Regions from separate parts of the Pseudoalteromonas sp. RB2-MNA-CIBAN-0110 genome, predicted to be linked through region 1. Evidence: predicted binding sites of a transcription regulator. Region 1 holds the regulator's gene; each other region holds the start of a gene.
What was found. The regulator sigma-54, encoded in region 1, starts transcription at its own class of promoters, with help from an activator protein. The targets are predictions, from matches to a motif close to GTTGGCACGNNNNTNGNNT.
Positions count from the first base shown of each region.

Region 2: AAEY68_RS12005 (EF-hand domain-containing protein) is a predicted target of sigma-54. The motif match lies at 2,447-2,465, and genes of this name have one in related genera.
Region 3: AAEY68_RS16620 (DUF2726 domain-containing protein) is a predicted target of sigma-54. The motif match lies at 3,249-3,267, and genes of this name have one in related genera.
Region 4: flgJ (flagellar assembly peptidoglycan hydrolase FlgJ) is a predicted target of sigma-54. The motif match lies at 2,487-2,505, and genes of this name have one in related genera.

Region 1 is NZ_JBEOOQ010000014.1:70,388-75,923, forward strand. It holds gene lptC (LPS export ABC transporter periplasmic protein LptC) at 1-296, shown strand, start outside; gene lptA (lipopolysaccharide transport periplasmic protein LptA) at 286-831, shown strand; gene lptB (LPS export ABC transporter ATP-binding protein) at 828-1,553, shown strand; gene AAEY68_RS09155 (RNA polymerase factor sigma-54) at 1,623-3,122, shown strand; gene hpf (ribosome hibernation promoting factor) at 3,148-3,435, shown strand; gene ptsN (PTS IIA-like nitrogen regulatory protein PtsN) at 3,440-3,892, shown strand; gene rapZ (RNase adapter RapZ) at 3,911-4,756, shown strand; gene AAEY68_RS09175 (HPr family phosphocarrier protein) at 4,799-5,071, shown strand; gene mgtE (magnesium transporter) at 5,202-5,536, shown strand, end outside.
Region 2 is NZ_JBEOOQ010000022.1:30,446-35,981, forward strand. It holds gene AAEY68_RS11990 (sigma 54-interacting transcriptional regulator) at 1-163, opposite strand, end outside; gene AAEY68_RS11995 (hypothetical protein) at 166-711, opposite strand; gene AAEY68_RS12000 (sensor histidine kinase) at 713-2,170, opposite strand; gene AAEY68_RS12005 (EF-hand domain-containing protein) at 2,501-2,734, shown strand; gene AAEY68_RS12010 (EF-hand domain-containing protein) at 2,759-2,986, shown strand; gene AAEY68_RS12015 (EF-hand domain-containing protein) at 3,173-3,409, shown strand; gene AAEY68_RS12020 (EF-hand domain-containing protein) at 3,419-3,655, shown strand; gene AAEY68_RS12025 (energy transducer TonB) at 3,707-4,159, opposite strand; gene AAEY68_RS12030 (energy transducer TonB) at 4,335-4,856, opposite strand; gene AAEY68_RS12035 (amidohydrolase) at 5,029-5,536, shown strand, end outside.
Region 3 is NZ_JBEOOQ010000039.1:11,621-17,156, reverse strand. It holds gene tyrS (tyrosine--tRNA ligase) at 1-763, shown strand, start outside; gene AAEY68_RS16630 (cobalamin biosynthesis protein CobD/CbiB) at 838-1,782, opposite strand; gene mtnN (5'-methylthioadenosine/S-adenosylhomocysteine nucleosidase) at 1,783-2,490, opposite strand; gene AAEY68_RS16620 (DUF2726 domain-containing protein) at 2,613-3,209, opposite strand; gene folE2 (GTP cyclohydrolase FolE2) at 3,326-4,246, opposite strand; gene arcB (aerobic respiration two-component sensor histidine kinase ArcB) at 4,479-5,536, shown strand, end outside.
Region 4 is NZ_JBEOOQ010000010.1:22,013-27,548, forward strand. It holds gene flgG (flagellar basal-body rod protein FlgG) at 1-577, shown strand, start outside; gene flgH (flagellar basal body L-ring protein FlgH) at 594-1,277, shown strand; gene AAEY68_RS07190 (flagellar basal body P-ring protein FlgI) at 1,289-2,383, shown strand; gene flgJ (flagellar assembly peptidoglycan hydrolase FlgJ) at 2,542-3,558, shown strand; gene flgK (flagellar hook-associated protein FlgK) at 3,560-5,536, shown strand, end outside.

The DNA of each region.
Region 1 (5,536 bases):
ATAACGAAAAGCAAACGTGGCAAATAAATGCAGACGAAGCAACATTATACGAAGACAAACAATTAATTTTAGAAGGCAATGTGGTTGCCAAAAACTTAACCGATAACGCCATGATAGACAAAATCAATGCTGATAATATTCAGGTAGATATAAAGCTATTAACAATGCGTTCGGAGCAACCCGTTATCATCACTGGACCCAATTTAAAAATCACTGGTAAAGGCCTAGAAGCCGACTTAAAAACCGAAGTGATAAAACTAATTAACCATACGCGAACCATATATTATGACCAATAAAATATTAAAATCACTTATTATTCCTACACTTATACTAGCGTTTAATAGTAGTGCTGCAGAGCAAAACACGCAACCGACTGCAAATCAAATTTCAATAAGCGCCGATAAGCAAGAAGGTCAATTAAAAGCTAATGTCGGGATTTTTGAGAAAAACGTTGAAATTATTCACGGTAATCGCCGTATCACAGCCGACCGCTTAGAAGTACATAAACGCGATGAACTTGGTGATAATAAACAATTATTAATTGCTACAGGTAGCCCTGCGCACTTTGAAGAAAAGCAATCAGATGGCACGACTATGAGCGCCAGTGCTGACGAAGTACGTTATGATGTATCTAAGCGTTTTTTAACGCTTGTTGGTAATGCACAAGTATCGCAAGCGGGACAAAAAATAAATGCTAAAAGCATTACCTACGATATAGAGCAGCAGCTAATCAGTGCCGAAAAAGATGAAAACTCAACTGACCGCGTTCACACAATTTTAGTGCCAATCGAGACTAAAAAAAGTAAAAAAAGCGACAAAGGTCAACCATGAGCACATTAAAAGCAGAGCTATTAGCAAAGAGCTATAAAGGCCGTGAAGTTGTAAAAAACGTCGGCCTTGAAGTCAAAGCTGGCAGTATTGTTGGCTTACTTGGCCCTAACGGCGCAGGTAAAACCACCACGTTTTATATGATAGTAGGACTTGTACCTAGCGACAAAGGTAAAATATCGATAGACGATAACGATATTACTCTTTTACCTATGCATAGTCGTGCTAGATTAGGCATTGGCTACTTACCGCAAGAGTCTTCAATATTCAGAAAGCTGACTGTTTATCAAAACTTAATGGCCATTTTAGAAACGCGCAAAGAGTTAAATAAACAAGCTAGAGAAGACACTCTCGATAAATTATTAGATGAATTTAGCATACAACACATTCGTGATAGCCAAGGCATGGCATTGTCAGGTGGCGAACGTCGTCGTGTTGAAATAGCACGTGCGCTGGCAGCAGATCCTAAATTTATATTACTGGATGAACCATTTGCAGGTGTTGACCCGATTTCGGTGTTAGACATAAAGAAAATAATAGAACATCTTAAAAATCGTGGGATTGGTGTATTAATTACCGATCATAACGTAAGAGAAACCCTTGATGTTTGTGAAAAAGCCTACATTGTTTCTCATGGGGAGCTGATTGCATCAGGTACTCCAGAACACGTATTAAATGATAAAACAGTACGCGATGTTTACTTAGGCGAGCAATTTAGGCTGTAACATTTACGCCATGTCTTTAAGCATCTGCTAGTATTAATTATAACAACATAAAAGGATTGTTAGAGATACATGAGGCAATCACTACAGCTGCGCATGGGCCAGCAACTTACAATGACTCCACAGCTGCAACAAGCTATTCGTTTGTTGCAACTCAGTACATTGGATCTCCAGCAAGAAATACAAGAAGCTCTCGACAGCAACCCGCTATTAGAGGTTGAAGAAGCAGACTATTCAGAAGACGCTGCAGGTAAAAACGAGCAAAAAGCAGATACAGATGACATAACTGTTAGCGCATCTGCCGATGATGCTCCAAGCGAATACGAACAAGATAGTGGTGAAGCACTTGCAAAAGACACGCTAAGTGACGACATGGCTATGGATGTTAGTTGGGATGAGTACATGAGTGCCGCCCCAGCAGCATCATCGGGTCCGATGCCTGAAGACGAATCAATATACCAAGGCGCCTCTACTGAAACGCTCCATGAGTATTTAATGTGGCAGTTACAACTAACGCCATTTAGCCCTACAGACGAAGCTATTGCTATTGCTATTGTAGAAGCCGTCGATGATTCAGGTATTTTAACACTAAGCTGCGAAGAGATTTTAGAAAGCTTTAATCAAGAAAACGAAGATGATAACGAAGTCGAACTTGATGAAATTGAAGCTGTATTAAAACGCATCCAACTGTTTGATCCTGTTGGTATTGCTGCACGTAGTTTACAAGAGTGTTTGTGTATTCAGCTAAACCAGTTTGATAAAGAAACACCTTACATTAATGAAACAAAAATGATTTTAACCGAGCATATTGATTTATTAGCTGCTCGTGACTATCGTACATTAATGAAGAAAACTAAGCTCAAAGAAGAAGAGCTTAAAGAAGTAATGACATTAATACATACTCTTAGCCCTAAACCTGCAGATACTATTGTAAGAGAAGAATCTGAGTATGTTATTCCTGATGTGTCAGTTAAAAAAATCAAAGGCCGCTGGGTTGTTGAGTTAAACCCAGACAGCATGCCTAAAATTCGTGTTAATAGCCAATACGCGGCAATGTCTCGCACTGTAAAATCCAGTGGTGACAGCCAGTTTATTCGCTCGCATTTACAAGAAGCTAAATGGTTTATTAAAAGCTTAGAAAGTAGAAACGACACGCTATTAAAAGTAACAAATTGTATTGTTAAGCAACAACAAGGCTTTTTTGAACACGGTCCTGAAGCCATGAAACCAATGGTTTTAAATGATGTTGCTGAAATGGTAGAAATGCACGAATCAACAATTTCGCGCGTAACAACCCAAAAGTATATGCACACACCCCGTGGTATATTTGAGCTTAAATATTTTTTCTCAAGCCATGTAAGCACCGAAAACGGTGGTGAATGTTCATCTACAGCAATCCGTGCGCTTATCCGAAAATTAATCGCAGCAGAAAATTCAGCAAAACCATTGAGTGATAGCAAAATAGCGGATATATTGGCTGAGCAAGGAATTAAAGTAGCGAGACGTACAATCGCAAAATACCGCGAATCTCTGGCTATTCCACCGTCAAATCAACGTAAAAGTTTGATTTAAGACGCAAAAAAAGAGGGTAATGCTTATGCAACTAAACTTAACTGGTCGTCACGTAGAATTAACCGATTCACTAAGAGACTATATTAATACCAAATTTGCGAAGCTAGAAAGACACTCTGATCATATTAATAATGTTCATGTCATTCTCGATGTAGAAAAATTAAATCAAAAAGCAGAAGCCACCATACACGTAAGCGGTGCTGAGCTATTTGCCTCTACAGAACATCAAGATATGTATGCCGCCATTGACTCGTTGATCGACAAGCTCGATCGACAAGTAATTAAACACAAAGAGAAGCTTGCTCGACACTAATATGATGAAATTAAGCTCACTTATATGCCAGGACTGCAGCAAAGCTGCGGTCCTTTTTAATAGCAAAAAAAGAATTTTAGAGTTCATTAGCGAACTTGCTCACGACAAACTTCCGTATTTACCGCAACAAGATATTCTTAATGCTTTAATGAGCAGAGAGAAACTCGGTAGTACAGGTATAGGGCGTGGCATTGCCATTCCTCATGGAAGAATGAGCGGTGCAGAAGAGCCTTTGGCTTTAGTACTCGTTAGCGAAACTCCAATAAATTTTGATGCAATCGATAATCGCCCTGTTGATATTTTCGTCGCACTCATCGTACCAGATGGCGATAACCAGCAGCACTTAAAGACTCTAGCAACCATTGCTGATAAACTAAACAACAAAGATTTTTGTAAACAGTTACGCAGTGCAAAATCAGATACTGAGCTTTACCAAGTTATTGTCAATCAATCATAGTTTTATAAAGGGTGTTAAATGGAGTTAATTATCATAAGCGGCCGCTCTGGTTCTGGAAAGTCGGTTGCTTTACGCGTTGTAGAAGATTTAGGTTATTATTGCGTAGATAATATTCCAGTTAACTTGCTTCCTTCATTAGTTCGCAGTGTGTCTGATAGCTATGATAAAATTGCTGTTAGCATTGATGTGCGTAACATCCCTAAGCAACAAGATGAATTTAACGATATTCTTGAATACTTGCCTGGCTTTGCAAAACCTACTTTATTTTATTTAGATAGCGACGATCAAACATTGATCAAACGTTTTTCTGAAACTCGTAGATTACACCCACTATCAATTGACTCGTTGCCTCTTGATTTAGCCATCAAAAAAGAAAAAGAATTACTTGATGTATTAATCACCCGCGCCGACTTTATGATAGATACAACTGATTTAAGCGTTCATCAACTTGCTGAATCTATTCGTGAAAAGATTTTAGGTAAAAAAGATAAGCAACTGATTGTCACGTTTGAATCGTTTGGTTTTAAATACGGTATACCAAAAGAAGCAGATTACGTATTTGATGCACGCTTTTTACCCAATCCACATTGGGAACCTGAATTAAAACCTTTAAATGGGTTAGATCAACCTGTTAAAGATTATTTGGCCAATCACAGCATAGTGCAAAAATTCACATGGCAAATTCAAACATTTGTACAAACATGGTTACCGCACTTAGAGCGAAATAACCGCAGTTATTTAACCATTGCCATTGGGTGTACAGGCGGACAACATCGCTCTGTATATTTAGCGCAAACTATCGGTGAAAGTTTTGCAATGACACATCCCAATGTGAAAATTCGCCATCGCGAACAAGAAAAATAATATAGCTGAATAATCACCTGTTCAGCTTAGGTAGAGTAAGTTATGCATTGTGAAGACACTTTTTTAATAAAAAACAAATTAGGATTGCACGCCAGAGCAGCCACAGTGCTTGCCCAATTGGCAGTGCAGTTTGATGCGACAATTACATTATTTCAAGATGACAAAGAAGCTGCAGGCGATAGCGTACTTGCATTAATGTTACTTGAAAGTAGCCAAGGCAAAGAAGTAAAAGTTGTATGTAAAGGCCCCGATTCTGAGCAAGCTTTACATGCTGTTGGAGAATTAATAGCACAACGTTTTAATGAACAAGAATAAACAGTTATAAAAATAATGCTCGCATTACTAATGCCCCAACTAAAACAGATATATAAAATAAATACGGTTAGTGACGCCAGTTAACTCACCTCTCCCCATAAAGTAATATAAAAATTTATAAAGGACGCCAATGCCTGAAGCTTTTGAACAAGATTACCCACTACAGCAACTAAAACAGGTGACTAAGTCACTCAATAGTGGTCAATTTGTTCAAGTTAGGCGCATGCTCGCAAAAACAGCTCCTTGTGATACCGCATTATTATTAGAATCATCACCACATAAAATTCGCCGACTCCTTTGGCAGTTGGTTGATCCTGATGTGCAAGGTGATGTTCTTGAAGAACTATCAGAAGATGTTCGTTTAGGCATTATTGCCCAAATGGAACCTAAGCACATTGCAGCCGCAACCGAAGATATGGGCCACGATGACTTAGGTGAAGTATTACGTAGTCTGCCAGACACCGT
Region 2 (5,536 bases), on a different contig from region 1:
CGTCAAACACTTGGCTTTTAAGTATTTGTAGTGCGGTTAAGCCGCTTTCACAGGTCGTTACTTCGTACCCTTTTGATTCGATACGAATAGCGAGCAGTTTTAATAAGCTAGCGTCGTCGTCAACGAGTAATACTTTTGCACCTTGCACTTTAGTTGCTACCATAGTTACTGCTCCTTAGTTTCTTCTCGTAGTAAAAGCTGCTGCTCAATTGTTGCTAAAGATGAGAGGGTTTCTTGCATTTTATTGTTAAGTGCTTGCTGCTCTTTTTTAGCATTTATTTGCATAGTCACTTGCTGCTTTTGAAGCCATAAATATTGCTTTATATCATCTGGCCAAAAGTAAGCAAGATCGAGTTTTAGCAACTTAGTCATTACTGTATTTGGATCATCATTTATGTTTAAGCACATAAATTTAAAAAAGCGTTTAAGATCGTTTTCGCCTGTAAAAATATCTTTTTTTGGCACCAATTTAAATCCGCCACACTGATTAGCGTGCCATGCAATAACTTGCTCTGCTGGAGGGTAGCTAGGTTCTATTTTTGGTCTGGGTTTTGGGCTTGGTTTGCTGTTTTTGTCGTTTTTTATTTTAGTATCGACCACAGGTGCTGGTGTAATTGACACACGCTCTTCTTGCCCATTATTAATTTCACAACCTGATATAACCATGCTGCTACTGAGCACACATAAAATAGCGATTAAACGCAAGCGCATGTTAATTAACTCCTAGATTTTTTGTTATGGGAATTTTAATTGAAAACCGGCAACCATGCGGCTCGTTATGCTCAACAGTAAGTGTACCTCTTAGCTGTTCAACAGATTCTTTCACAATAGTTAAGCCAAGCCCACTGCCTTGCAGCGTAACATTTTTACTGTGTTTACCTTGATAAAATGCGCTGAAAATTTGAGTTTTTTCTTGCTCTTTAATACCGCACCCTTTATCAAGCACAGCAATGCAAAGTTGGTTTTGCTCAAGTGCTAAATTAATAGTAACGCTTTGCTTATCTTGTGAAAATTTTAAGCCATTTGAAATAAGCTGAATTAAAATCATCTCAATAAGCTCACTAGGTAAAGCAAGCTCTTTATTAGGTAAGTTATTTTGCCATTGCAGAGCTTGCTGACGCGCACTTAAGCGATGTTCAAAATGGCTATTAATTTTATTAATAAGATAGCTAAACTCAACTTCGCTTAGGCTGTCTTTACTGGTGCGAATTGCATTATAACTCAGCAGGCTGTCAATCATTGTACGAAGGCGCACCATAGATTGGCTAATAAGCTCAAGCACTGCTTTTTGCTCAGCAGTAATTGGGCCTACTATTTCATCAGTTAGTAAATCAGTGCCTTCGACCATTGAAGCAAGCGGCGTTTTTAGCTCATGGGTAACATGGCGTAAAAAGGTATCTTTTTGCTGCTCAAGCATATGTAGTTGCTCTTGCACCCATTGGAGTTTTTCTCCTAGCTCAACTAGCTCAGCGGAACCTTTAACTGATATTTTTTGCTGCCAATGTCCCTGTCCTAACTTATCAATAACCGTGGTTAACCCTTTTAGTCGTCCACTTATGCGCCATAAAAAACCACCACCTACAATTAAAGTAAGTGGAATAAGTGCCACCAGCCAGTTTATAAATGAGGCTTGCAGGCTTGTCAGCTCATTTTGGTTATTGGTAATTTGCGCTTCGTTTTTATCACGTAACCATAAAGTAAGTTCAGCGACTAAATCGCTCACTGGGACAAACAACTCAGCTTGTTGTTGTTTTTGCTCAACCAATTCAACATGCGCGGTTTGTAAGGTGGTATATAAGCGTTGCCATTGGTGGGTATAATCTTTATTCATGTTTACAAATTTAAGCTCATCAATGCTTTGCAGGGATGATTGCCATTTATCAACAATGAGTTTGTCGAGCGATTCACTTTTTAATACCCAGTTTTGCCTAGTGGCCCGCTCAAGACTGTTGAGTTCTTGTTTTAAAGTATTAAACGATTTAGTAACTTGGTAATTGTTACTTACAAGACTTTGAGTAATAGCTAATTGCTTGTTAAGCGCATTTAAAAATACAATCACCACTATAGAAAGCGGGAGCAACGAAAGCAGCATACTCATTGCAAATTGCCCGATTAAATTAGGCCGCCAGTTAAGCATTGCTTGGTATTTTTTAGCTATGGTTGCTGGCATTTCGTTTAGTCCTTTTAAGTTAAGCGTTCTATTATTAAGTGCTTACCTTATACACTAGCTGAACCAGCAATTATATTTAATACAATTAACAGCCAGTGCTACAAAAACAATGTGTCGCCAAATAGAGACAGCGTAAATCATTGATTTTAAAGATATCTCTTTAATCTCGCTACATAGTGTTGCAAAAGACATACAAAAATTACAATAAACCCCGTAAAAAATTCTCACTCTCCTCAAGTTAAAACGCTAAGTAATTGAAAATTAATAACAATTATTATTGGCATCATTTTTGTAATGCTGTTACTAACTTTAATCAATAAGGAAATAATTATGAACAAACGCATTTTAGTAGTTTCATCATTACTAGCTTTAGGCTTTTTAGGCGCTAACGCACACGCAATGGACGTTCACGCGACTTTTAACGAGCTTGATAAAGACAGTAACGGTACATTAAGTGAAGCCGAAGCAGGTGAGGATGCCGTTTTACACGAAAATTTTTTACAAATTGATACTAATCAAGATGGGCAATTGTCGCTAGATGAATTCAAAAAATTTATTCAATAAACTCATTTAATAAGGAACGTGATTATGAAACAACTTATAGCCGCTTTTTCATTAATGTTTTTAGCAATTAGTGCCACCGTAATTGCATCGCCAACAAACGTGCGCTTTGCTCATTTAGATAAAGATATGGATGGACAAATATCAATTGTAGAAGCAAAGGAAGACAAAGAAGTAATGAGACAATTTGCCGACTTAGATGAAGACGGTGATGAAAAAGTCTCAAAAAAAGAATTTGAAAGCTTTAAGCCTTAATGAGTAATTACTGATTAAGCTTTACTTAAGCTTGTTACAAGTAAACTGAATTTAAAAGCATTTGCCATAATCCCTGAGGGAGTGTGTAAAAGGATTTAATGTTGGGAGTTAAATTACGGCAAGTGCTTTTTCCTTTTTACTTTATTTTAGCCACGAACTTTTAATACATCTTTTGGAAGGAAAACCATGAAGATACTTTCCCTTGTTATAAGCATTTTAATGCTATTAAGTTTTGATGCCGCGGCACTTGATGTAAAGCAACGCTTTGATCACCTAGATAGCGACAAAAGTGGCTATTTAACACACGACGAACTTGATCCCCAACCACAACTTTTAAACACCTTTGTAAAATGGGACAAAAACCAAGATAACCAAATTTCGCTAGTCGAATTTAAAAGTTATCTAACTAACAACCTTTACTAAGTGATTTATATGAAAAGTATTAGCTATATAACGCTGCTGGCGTTTAGTATTTTTAGCGCATTTAGTTTTGCCGCAAGTAACGACATTGCAAAGCAATTTAAAAAGCTAGATAGGAATAAAGACGGTTTTTTATCACGTTCAGAAACAGCTATAGACCCGGCTTTGTGGTCACGGTTTTCAAGCTACGATAGTGACAAAGACGGTAAATTAGCATTAAATGAATATGGCTTATATGCAAGTAAGTAGATTTATAGCTAGATAAACAAACACCTAGCTTATTATATCTATTAATTACGTTCAGGCTTTATTTTTAGAACAATGCGCCAAATACTCTGCATCAGTAGGTTTTGGGCTCACCATAAAATCCATTTTGAGATAAGTTAGGATAGGTTGCTTACTCGTATTTTCAGTTGTCGCTTTCCAGCGCCATAAACCCACAGCAGCTGCCGCATTATTATCAAACACGCCCTCGGGGTAAGACGAAATGATGTTATACCCTTGAGCCCTACCTTGTGAGTTAACTAGCACAGATAACTCAACACAGCCTGAAATACTTTTCTTTGCAGCTTCTATCGGATATCGCGGCTCTACTCTTTTAACAACATCCCAGTATTCACCTGCCTTACTTCGCAGTTCAGGACTCGATAAATCAATAAAACTCAGCATTTCATCGCTTACTTGTTTATCAGACGTTGAACTACAGGCTGTTAGCATCATACTCAAGGGGAGTAATAAATAGAGAGCTTTCATAGCATTTCCTTATTCTTGATGCTTATTTAGTTATTTATAAATATTAGTATTAATACCCATCTAATTTTATAAAGGTTCGAGCTAAAATATTACACACACCGAAAGTAATTTTAAAGTGAGGTAAATAAGTACTTTTTTCAAACCTTGTAATTTTCTCGTTACTTGAAATGTTTCATCAGTAGGAGATTTTTTTAGTTTTTCCTGTTACTTGAAATGTTTCGCCAGCCGGACAATTTTTTAAATATTTTTTACCTACTGGTATTGAATCAATCATAAAATCAATTCTAATATGAGTAAGTATAGGTTGTTTAGTTACATTTACGTTAGTAGGCAGCCAGGCCCATGTATTTAAAGATTGAGCTGCGGCTTCATCAAATAACCCTTTAGGATATGAAGAAATTACTTTATATCCCTGCGCCTTACCCTCAGCATTAATAATAGTCATGAGTTCTACACAACCTGCAAGACCTTTTTTTGCAGCAGCTATTGGATATCGTGGTTCTGTTCTTGTGGAAATATTCCAATAGTCTTTCACCCTGTCGCGCAGTTCAACACTTGATAAATCTATATAATCGCGTATTTCAGCATTTGATACATCAGTATGGTTTAGCTTTTCTACACTCTTATCTACAGTAGGTGTCGATCCACATGCCGCAAGTAATGAAGTTAATGGGAGTAATAAATAGAGGGCTTTCATAGCGTTTCCTTATGCTTTATTGATTGTTTTACATACTAAATAATCACATCAATTACCTATTTTGTAAACAGTTAATATAGAGAAAAACATTAAAATGAGGTCTATCAATTCATTGGTATTATAAAATCAAGTTTGTTAGTGTAAGTAAATTAACAATAAAAATTAAGTAACTATGCCACTCAAAAAAATAATCAAACCACTCATACTAGCCAGCCTTTGCGCTAGTTCTAGCTACACTCTCGCACAAACAAAAGTAATTTATAACGCCAATGGTTATACCCCTTTATACAAAGGTGAAGTACAGCAGTTTTCTACCCTCGTTATTAAAAATGGCAAAGTAGTTAAGCTCGGTAGCGAAACACTTAAAGATAGCTACCCAGATGCCAAGCTAATTGACGCGCACGGTAATACCTTATTACCTGGCTTAATTGATGCTCATGGGCACGTTATTGGCCTTGGCGACAATTTATCGCAACTTGACGTACGCGGCGCAACATCGGTTGATGAAGTAACAAATAAACTAAAAGTATTTGCCGATAACAAACAAGGTTGGATTATAGGGCGTGGTTGGAACCAAGAGCTTTGGGCTGATACACGCTTTCCTACAGCTAAAGATTTAGACAAAATAGTTAGCGATCGACCTGTGGTGCTTTCTCGGGTTGACAGCCACGCCATTTGGG
Region 3 (5,536 bases), on a different contig from region 1:
TGAACGAGATGACTTTAAAAAGCGTTACGGCAGCGGTCAACCAATTGCAATTCACGAGTTTTTATATCCACTGGTACAAGGTTGGGATTCGGTTGCACTAGAGTCAGATGTTGAACTGGGCGGTACTGATCAGCGCTTTAACTTGTTAATGGGCCGTGAGCTACAAAAAGTTGAAGGTCAAAAGCCGCAAACAGTATTAATGATGCCATTACTTGAAGGTACTGACGGCGTTCAAAAAATGTCTAAGTCGCTTGGTAACTACATTGGTATTACTGATGCGCCAAACGATATGTTTGGTAAAATAATGTCAATTAGTGATGTGCTAATGTGGCGTTATTACGATTTATTAAGCGCGCTTTCTATTGAAGAAATTGCAGCTCAAAAAGAACGTGTTGAGCAAGGTACTAACCCGCGCGATATTAAAATAGAACTAGCTAAAGAGTTAATTGCTCGTTTTCATAGTGAAGCTGATGCACAAGGTGCACATGATGATTTTATTCAGCGTTTTCAGAAAAAAGCGTTACCAGATGAAATCCCTGAGCTGACAATCACTATCGCAGAAGATACTATTTTAATTGCTAACTTGCTTAAAGAAGCAAATTTAGTAGTAAGTACATCAGAAGCAATGCGTATGATTAAGCAAGGTGCAGTTAAACTTAACGGTGAAGATAAAATCACTGACACCAAACTTGAAATAGCAAAAGGCACAACAGCTATTTACCAAGTAGGTAAACGTAAGTTTGCAAACATCACTGTAGCTTAAATACCGTTTGAAAACTAAAAAACCAGCCTAGGCTGGTTTTTTTGTGCTCGTATTTTGGGATCTGTAAATAGTCACTAAATCACTTTTAATATTTCGATACTTACAATTACTAACAACCAAAATACACGCGCCTGATTTAATCTATTAATTATTACAGGTACATCCTCGGGTGTAGGTAGTCTATCAGTACCTATACGCATTTTATTAAAGCGAGTACCCAAATAAACTGCAGGCCCGCCCAGCTGCACGCCAAGTGATGCAGAGCATGTGCTTAGTAGCCAACCTGTATTTGTTTGATAAAAATGTCTACCATAATGCTTTATGTAGTGCATGCTTTGTTTGCTCGCTCTACTTGCTGCAATAGTTAAAGCGAGTAAGCGCATTGGAATATACTCAATAATAAACAAGAGAGTTTTAAGCGGTTTTAAAAAGTAGCTATTTGGGGATATGTCACTACGCCAGGCTTGTTGTATTAAAGTAAGTAATCGATAGGCGAGGGCCGCAATAGGGCCAAAGGCTAAAAATATAAATATAACTACGAAATAGTATCGAGCAGTGCGCAGTATTAAGCTTTCAATTAATGCTTTGATAATACCAGGAGATGAAAGCCTATTAACTTCACGGGCAAGCAGTGGTTTTAGTAATTCGCGTGCTGTCGATTTTTGATTTTGTTTAGTTAGCTTTGCAATGCGAAGTGCTTTTTTATCAATACTCTTACTTTCTAAGCATAAGTATAAAATAAGGCCAGCGAGTAATTCAGGGTAAAAAGCAAACTCGAGTAGTAGCACTACAATAATGAGAATGACACTTAAAATGAGCGTGCTTGCGAGTATAGCTGCCAAATATTGATAGCTTTTAGGTTCTTTGCTTTTGTATATGCGCTTGCCAATAGCACTAAAAACAGCATTTAACGCTGTATTAGGATGATACCAGCTAATAAGGGGAATAAAGCGCTCAGCAAGGAGCGCTAGTATGAAGGCAATAAAGTCCAAGTGGTTTTGAACAATATTGCTAAGCATTTACAGAGACACTGCAGTTAGCTTTTCTAAAAGTGCGACAACCATTTTAGATGAGTTGATTGATGCAGTTTCTAGGTATTCTTCAAATGATTGTGGTGACTCTTTACCTGCAATATCAGACATTGAGCGAATTACAACAAACGGTGTGTTAAGCGTAAAACACGTTTGTGCAATCGAAGCGCCTTCCATTTCAACGGCAAGCATTGTAGGAAAATCACTGCGTGCTTTATCAATACGCACAGGGTCACACATAAATGTGTCACCAGTACAAATTAAGCCAACAAGTGTTTTAACATCACTGATTTGTTCGATTGTTTGTTGTGCTGCTTCAACTAATTTAGGGTGTGCTGTAAAACCTGCTGGCATTTGTGGTACTTGGCCAATTTCGTAGCCAAAAGCAGTAACATCTACATCGTGATGACGTACTTCTGACGAAATTACTACGTCGCCAACACTTAGAGAAGGATCGAATCCACCGGCAGAGCCTGTGTTAATTACGCAATCAGGTTTGAAGTTATCAATCAGTAAGGTAGTTGCAATTGTTGATGCTACTTTACCAATACCAGATTGAACAAGTGTTACTGTGTTACCAGCCAATTCACCAGTATAAAAAGTGAAACCTGCTTTAGTTAAAATATGTGGGTTTTGCATCGCTTCACGTAAAATTTTAACTTCTGGCTCCATTGCGCCAATAATACCAACATTCATAATGTTTAATTCCTGAGTTTGAATCACTTGATTATACGTGAAGTTAGCAATAAAAAACAAAAAAGCGAGCTTGTTTATGAGCTCGCTTTAAATACTTTTTAGGAGAGTATTTAATTTGGTTTTTAAATTTCAGCTAAAGCAGTTGTTTGTGCTTTGGCTTGAGAAGGTGAAAGTACCGCTGGCTTATGTGAGCGATTACGAACAGGGCGCTGCGTTTGTGTTGCTGCAGGCTTACCAAGTTTAAACATAATTGCATCGCGTACTTCAGAAGGACGGTAGCCCGATTTAACTTTCATACGAATATGTGGAATGCCCGCAGACTCTAGTGCACCGTTTACAAACCAGTCGCGTTGAGCTTTGTGGCCATCTTTATTGGCATTGTTAACTAGGTCAACGGCCGCAACAATAGTTAGTTTTTCTTTATCGATTAATACAAAGTCGAGTTGCTTATTTTTAGCTTTAGCTAAAGCAGCACGTTTAGATTTAATAGAAAGACCTTGCTTACAGTCAATAACGTCAATTAGCTTAACGCGACTAACAATTTTATATTGATCGCCTACAGCACGCTCGAGAAGATTTAGAAAAGCGCCTTCAACCTGCGTAAAAACAGTTTGCTTGCGGGTAAAAGGATACGGGTTTCCGCCATCGTCATTAAATTTTGACGCAACAACAGAAGCCCCGACAACTAATACTAGAATTAATAATAAAGCGAATTCCATACGGTAACTCCATAACAACAAATTGACACTGCTCAAATAAAGCAATTTACGTGCCTAAAAAGTATGAGTTATAAAATAATTACCAACTGTTTATAAAAGCTAAAACTATGTAGCTATTAAGCTTTGTATCCACCTTCAATACCTTTAACCGCAATAGCTACAGCATCGTGTGCATGGAGTGATTCATAATGGTTTATTTGCAGCCAGTAATCGCTGTAATTATCTGTTTCTAATAAAGCTTTAATTTTACGCGCTGCATCTTCACAAAACATAAGATTTTGACCATTTAAACGGGCAAATTCTTGCTCGTCTTCGCGTTTTACTGCCGCTTGTACAGGCGTTTTAAGTTCAGCTTCGAGGGTATTTATTAGAGTCACTACGTCAAATTCTTGAATATTGCTGTCAAGCTTTACTTTTACGTTGGCAATAGAGCGCTGCGAGTGAGGTGTAGCGACTATGCCTTGTGTAGTGCCTAGCCATTCGTGCACATCTTTTTGGCTTAAGGTTTCTTGGTTAAACTTTTCGTTAAACGCGTTTTGTATAAGCTGGCGCGCAAGTGCTGCAGAGCAAGGGCACGTTGAAGAATAGGTAACATCTACAGTTAGCTCGTAGCTAATAATGTTATTTTCAATTGTACTGGTAAGTACAACTGGGTAGCTTTTCCAGCCCGCTTTACCACTTAATAGTGATTTACGGCGTAGCGGTAATTCAAATTTAAATTCAATTTGTGCTTTATCGCTCAGCCCTTCGTGGCTAGTTATAAAAGTATCGAGTGCTTGCGCTATTGTTTGCGGATTGACTTGCTGCTCAGTTGAAAGCAGGTCAAGTGCTAAAAATAGACGTGACATATGAATGCCTTTGGCATCTTCTTTATGCAAATTTACAAATGCACGAGCTTTGGCATTTACTGTAACTGGAGATAAGTCTCGTGACTCAAAAATAAATGGCAGTTCGATTTCGCCCATGCCAACCCAGTCTAATTTACCTGTTTGTAAAGCGGGTGCAGTGTCTGCTATATCTGGCATATTGGTTTGCATGTGCGCTACTCGTATTTTGGAGATAATAAAGCGGGGCATTTTACACTAAATAATTTATTGCTGAAATGATGAGTTTAAGAGATGAGCAAAATCAAACATGAAAAATTCTGTTTTTATCGCACAACATGGGTAGTGGTAGGAGAAAAATGCTAAAATCTGGGAAAATGGTATGTTTATACATGCGCATTGCCTTCTTTATATTTAAGCACACAGCTAAGAGATAAAATTACGTATGACCGATTATTCTTTGAGCCCTTGGGCTCGGGTACTTTCCAGCTCAATAACGCGATTTGGTGAATTTAAAACCGCAGCTATTTGTTACACTTTATTTTTAACTGTATCTCTTATTTTATCGAGCATGTTTTATTATGTTGCGATAGGCGAATTACACCTTGTTGATATTTTGGCTGTGGTATTTTTTACGGCTGTAGTTTCTCCTTTAATTATAAGTGTATTACTTAATTCAATTCGTCAATTAGATGCCTCGTATGCTTATTTAGATAGCGCAACCAAGCAGGAAAAGCTCTTAAACCAAACCTTAAAAGACAACATTAGTCGTTTAAATATTGAAATTGATGAGCGTAAAATGGCATTTCATGCCAAGCATCGCGCTATTGAAGAGCTGCGCCGAGAAATTGCTGAGCGTAAAAAAACACAACAAGAACTTGCCCAGCAAAGTATGTTGCAACGCTCAATCGTTGATTCATCTCCCGATCTATTTTATTACCGCGATAACAACGGTGTATTTGCCGGCTGTAATAAAATGTTTGAAGAGGTAATGGGAAAATCAAGTAGTGAGTTAATAGGAAAAACGGTTGAGCAGATATTCCCGAGTCATTTTTTAGCTGAAGTTTTGGCAACCGATAAAGAAGTAGAGCAAAGCCATAAAGCACTAACTATAGATGTAGGCTATGAAGTAAATGGTGAAACACGTTGGTTTGAGCTGCGTAAATTACCTTTTATAAATGATGACGGTGACTACATTGGTTTACTGGGCTTTGGTCGTGATATCACTAGCCGTAAAGAAGCAGCACAGGCACTCGAAACTGCCTATAAAGACAAAGGTAAGTTTATTGCTACGCTGAGCCATGAATTACGTACTCCTTTAAATGGCATTGTTGGTTTAACGCGTATGTTATTAGACACAGAGCTTAACAAGCAGCAGCGTAGTTGGGGCAATACTATTTTTTCGAGTGCTGAAACACTCGGTAATATTTTTAACGATATTATAGATTTAGATAAAATAGATAGAGATCAGCTCGATATAGCAACCAATTCTATTAATGTGTC
Region 4 (5,536 bases), on a different contig from region 1:
TGCTAAAGTTGTAGCTAACCAAAAAGAGTTTACGCAAGGCAACATGTTGACCACCGAAAATTCACTAGATTGGATGATTTCTGGTGAAGGTTTTTTTGAAGTACTGCAACCAGATGGCAATATTGCTTACTCGCGCAATGGTCAGTTTACTACCGATGGCGATGGACGAATTGTAACATCGGGCGCAGGTTACGTTATTCAGCCAGAAATGAATGTACCTGATGACGCGCAATCAATTACGGTTTCGCAAGACGGCGAAGTATCTGTACGTGTTGCAGGCCAAGCTGATAACGTGGTCATTGGTCAGCTTACTATTAGTGATTTTATTAATCCGTCGGGCCTTGAGCCAATTGGTCAAAACCTTTATACCGAAACCGCTGTAAGTGGTGCGCCGGTACAAGGTAATCCTGGCGTTGAAGGGTTAGGTAGCATTATTCAAGGCTCGCTCGAAACATCAAACGTAAATGTAACTGAAGAGCTAGTAAACCTAATCGAAACTCAGCGTATTTACGAAATGAACTCAAAAGTAATTTCGGCCGTTGACGAAATGATGAGTTATATCAATCAACAGCTTTAATAGAGTAGGGGGAATTATGCGTAATATTATTTTATTTACAGCGGGCACATTATTTTTAAGTGGCTGTATGTCTACGCAAAATAGTGAAGTAGTGCAGGACGACCCTTACTACGCACCTATGTACCCCGAGCCTATTTTAGAGCCGCTGGTAGCTACAGGTTCATTGTTTAATACTCATACATCAAACGACTTATATTCTGATAAAAAAGCGCTACGTACTGGCGATATAATTACGGTTAAATTGCAAGAGTCTACTCAAGCAACAAAAGCCGCTAAAACAGAAACAGACAAAGAAACCGACGCAAGCTTAGACCCCGTTATTGGATTAGGTGGTCTACCTGTAAATATAGGTGGCGATAGTATTCAGTTTGGTATTGGTAGCGATTCGTCGTTTACGGGCGATTCAAAATCAAACCAATCAAACAGCTTAGTGGGCGATATTTCGGTTAATGTAATGCGCGTTTTACCTAATGGTAACTTAGTTATACGCGGCGAAAAATGGCTAACGCTTAATACCGGTGAAGAGTTTATTCGTTTAGAAGGGCTAGTACGCCCTCAAGACGTAAGCGCCGATAATACGGTTGAATCAAACCGCATTGCTAATGCACGTATTCAATACTCAGGTAAAGGGCAAACGCAAGAAGCGCAAAGTCCTGGTTGGCTTACACGTTTCTTTAGCAGTTCGCTGTTTCCATTTTAGAGGGTAACAACATGAATAGCCTTAAAGCTTTATGTTTAGTTGTGTTATTAGGTTGGCAGTTTACTGCCAGTGCTGAGCGCATAAAAGATGTGTCTATGGTTGAGGGCGTGCGCTCTAACCAATTAGTTGGTTATGGCTTAGTGGTTGGTTTACCAGGCACTGGTGAGCAAAACTCATATACACAACAAAGTTTTAGAGGCATGTTGAACAGCTTTGGTATTACGCTGCCTTCAACTCAAAGTCCTAAAATTAAAAATGTTGCCGCTGTTGCTGTGCATGCAGAATTACCCGCATTTAGAAAGCCCGGGCAAACAATAGATATTACGGTTTCTTCTATTGGTAGTGCAGGCAGTTTACGTGGCGGTACTTTATTACAAACTTTTTTAAAGGGTGTAGACGGCAACGTGTACGCTATTGCACAAGGTAGCTTAATTGTCGGTGGCTTAGGCGCACAAGGCCTTGATGGTAGTAAGGTTGTAATTAACACCCCTACAGTTGGTCGTATACCAAATGGCGCAACAGTTGAGCGCACTGTAGAAAGCCCATTTATGCAAGGCGATTACATTACTTTTAATTTAAACCGCCCAGACTTTACAACGGCAAAACGCCTAGAAAAAACAATTAATGACTTAGTTGGCCCAAATAGCGCACAAGCAATAGATTCTGTTTCCATTCGTGTTATAGCTCCACGCGATGCATCCCAGCGTGTATCGTATTTATCAACACTTGAAAACTTAGAATTTAAACCAGCTGACATGGCCGCTAAAATTATAGTTAACTCGCGCACCGGTACAATTGTCATTGGCAAAAACGTTAAGCTTCAGCCTGCGGCTATAACTCACGGTGGCTTAACAGTAACAATTGCAGAGCAACAAAATGTGTCACAACCAAACCCGCTAGCAAACGGTGATACAGTTGTCACACAGCAAAGTATTATTGATGTAAACCAAGACGACTCGCGCGCATTTGTATTTAATCCAGGTGTAAGCCTTGACGATTTAGTTCGCGCAATTAACGAAGTAGGCGCAGCGCCTGGTGATTTAATGGCTATTTTAGAGGCATTAAAAGAGGCCGGCGCAATTAACGGACAGTTGGTTGTTATATAAATAACCCAAGCCAATAAATAACGTATTACTTAAGCCCTAGATATAGGGCTTTTTATTTACAGCAACTTAAGTTTATTATTTTTATCTTCCTTGTTTTATCGGTAGTGGCTCAATTTTTGCATTTTTAACTGCATTATTCATTTTGTGTCAAAAAGCCGATGGAAACTAATCACCTCGATAAACAAAACTTTTTTGATTTAGGCAACTTAGATTCACTTCGTAAAGAAGCCTTAACCAGTGGCGATGCATCAACTGATGCCTCTAAAGCTGCGCTCAAAAAAGCGGCCGCACAATTTGAAGCTATTTTTACGCAAATGCTGCTCAAAGGAATGCGCAAAGCTAACGAAGCATTTGAAGACAAAGACAGCCCATTTAATTCAAGTGGCGTAAAGTTTTTTGAAGAAATGCACGATCAGCAACTTTCAACAGAGCTTTCATCAAATGGCTCGTTAGGCCTTGCCGATTTAATTGTTCAGCAGTTATCGCCTGAGTCTAAAAACTTTATGCCAGGCTCTGTACTTAGAACAACCAACGATATTTTTAGCGATACGCAAGTCGGATCCGCTCTTCCTCATGAGCAAAAAAATAAGCAATCCGATCTTATCGTTAAGAGTACTAAAGCCGATATTGCTGAGCCTAAGGTTAATACTGCAGAGTCTAAAACCGATAGCCCAACATTTAAAAATGCAGAAGAGTTTGTAAGTTCAGTGTGGGAACACGCTAAAACTGCAGCGCAAAAAATTGGTTTAAACCCAGCGGTAATGGTTGCTCAAGCGGCACTTGAAACCGGTTGGGGTAAACACATTATTAATAAAAGTGACGGTGGCAGCTCAAATAACTTATTTAATATTAAGTCAGGTAAAAGCTGGGAAGGCGATAAAGCAAGCAAAGTAACGCTTGAGTTTGAACAAGGCACACCCGTTAAAAAACAAGCCAGCTTTAGAGCCTACGATTCAATTAAAGATAGCGTGAACGACTTCGTTGATTTTTTAACGCAAAACCCACGCTACAAAGAAGCATTACAAAATACAGCAAAACCAAACGACTTTTTAGATTCATTACAAAAAGCAGGTTATGCAACCGATCCAAATTATGCCAGCAAAATAAAAAAAGTGCTCAATAGCAGTCAGCTAAAAGACATTGCGGCAAACGTGATCCGCCAAGGAGTAGAGTAACATGTCGTTTAATTTATTAAACATTGCCAGTTCTGGGGTTAGAGCAAGCTCGGAGCTACTGCAAACGACAAGTAAAAATATCGCCAATGTTAATACCGAAGGCTATGTGCGCGAGCGTACAGAGTTTACTACTATGGTTGATAACCAAGTAGGGCGAGGCGAAACATACCGATTATTAAACGAGTTTGCTCAGTCACAGCTAAATCGTGACACCTCTAATAAATCGTTTTTCGATCAGTTTATTACTGAGGCTAATCGAGTTGATACTATTTTTTCTGAAGAGTCGAATAATCTATCAACTGGTATTAACTCTTTATTTAATAACGTGCAAGAAGCGCTAAATCAACCGTCATCTACCGTTGCCCGCTCATTAGTAATGACAGATGCGCAAAGCTTAATTGATCAAATGGATAGGCTTTCAGGCATCGTGCTTGATCAAAAAAGTGTAGTGAACGAGCAGCTCGAAATATTTTCAGATGAAGCAAACTCACTAATTCAAAGTATTAGCACGCTAAATCAAAATATTGCAGCAGTTAATGGCACTAATAACGCCGCAGATGCCAGCTCTACCTATAACGAACGCGATAAAGCAATACGCGACTTATCAGAGCTAATAGACATAGAAACGCTTGATGGTCCAAATGGCGAAAAACTCGTTTTTATGGGCACAGGCGAAGCGGTTGTTATGCAAAATGGTGCATTTAACTTATTTTCGATGACAGGCGACCCCGATCCTAATTTTAAAGAATTCACGCTTGACGTTAATGGTGGCAAAGCAGTGCCGCTTGAAGTTGATGTAAGTAAACTTAAAGGCAAAATTGGCGGCTTACTCGCTTTTAGAGATGACATATTAGTCCCTGCTCAAAACCAAATTGGTCAAATGGGCTTAGCGATAGCCGACGCATTTAACGAGCAAAACAAATTGGGTATGGATGCAACAGGTCAGCTAGGGGGTAATATTTTTAATATACCTACCGTTGGCGCTTATGCGTATCAAGCTAACACAGGTACTGCCGGTATGACTGCAACAGTAGAGCCAGGTAAGGGCAGTGAACTTCCTGCCAGTGACTTTATTATTACTTATACAGCTAATGCTAATGAAGTAAGTATTCAGCCTATAGATAACAAAGGCGATCCGTTAGGGCAGCCTTCACTTGCTGATATATCTTCAGGTGTTATTGATTCATCGACTATAACTACCGGCGAATCATTTGGTCTTCAAGTAAATGTATCTGGGGCAGGTGTTGAGGGTGATCAGTTTCAAATAAAGCTTAATTCAGATGCTGCTTCAAGTATTACACTTGCAACAGGGCGCGCAGAAGATTTAGCACTAGCATCGCCAATCCGTACTGCTAACGATTTAAATAATATAGGCACCGCTACTATTTCAGCGGGAGAAGTAACAAGTGTTACCTCTGGTGGATTTACTTCAACACCAAGCTTAACAAACGGCGAAATAACGCTTGTTAAAACAGGTAATGCCAACGAATATCAAATTACAGATAATAGCGGAACGAATACTTTTACTATTACGCCTCCTGCAAAAGGAATGTTATCGCAAGCGGGTGCTCCATTTGATACCTACGGATTCGATTTTGATATAGAAGGTACACCAGCAACAGGCGACACCTTTACACTTGAGTTTAACGAAGGCGGCTTTGACGATAACCGTAATGGTTTAAAATTAGCTGATTTACAAAATGGTGAGTTAGTCCGTTTAAATGTAGAAACAACAGCAACGGCCGACAACCATAAAACCTTTAACCAAGCTTATTCAGGATTAGTGAGTGATATAGGTGTTATAACTGGCCAAGCAATCACAAGTGGTAGTGCGTTTAATGCATTAGCAGAGCAGTCTGAGGCATGGTACGAGTCGTTATCTGGAGTAAACCTAGATGAAGAGGCCGCAAATTTACTGCGTTTTCAGCAATCATACTCAGCATCAGCACAAGTTTTAGCAGCAGCCCAAGAAATTTTT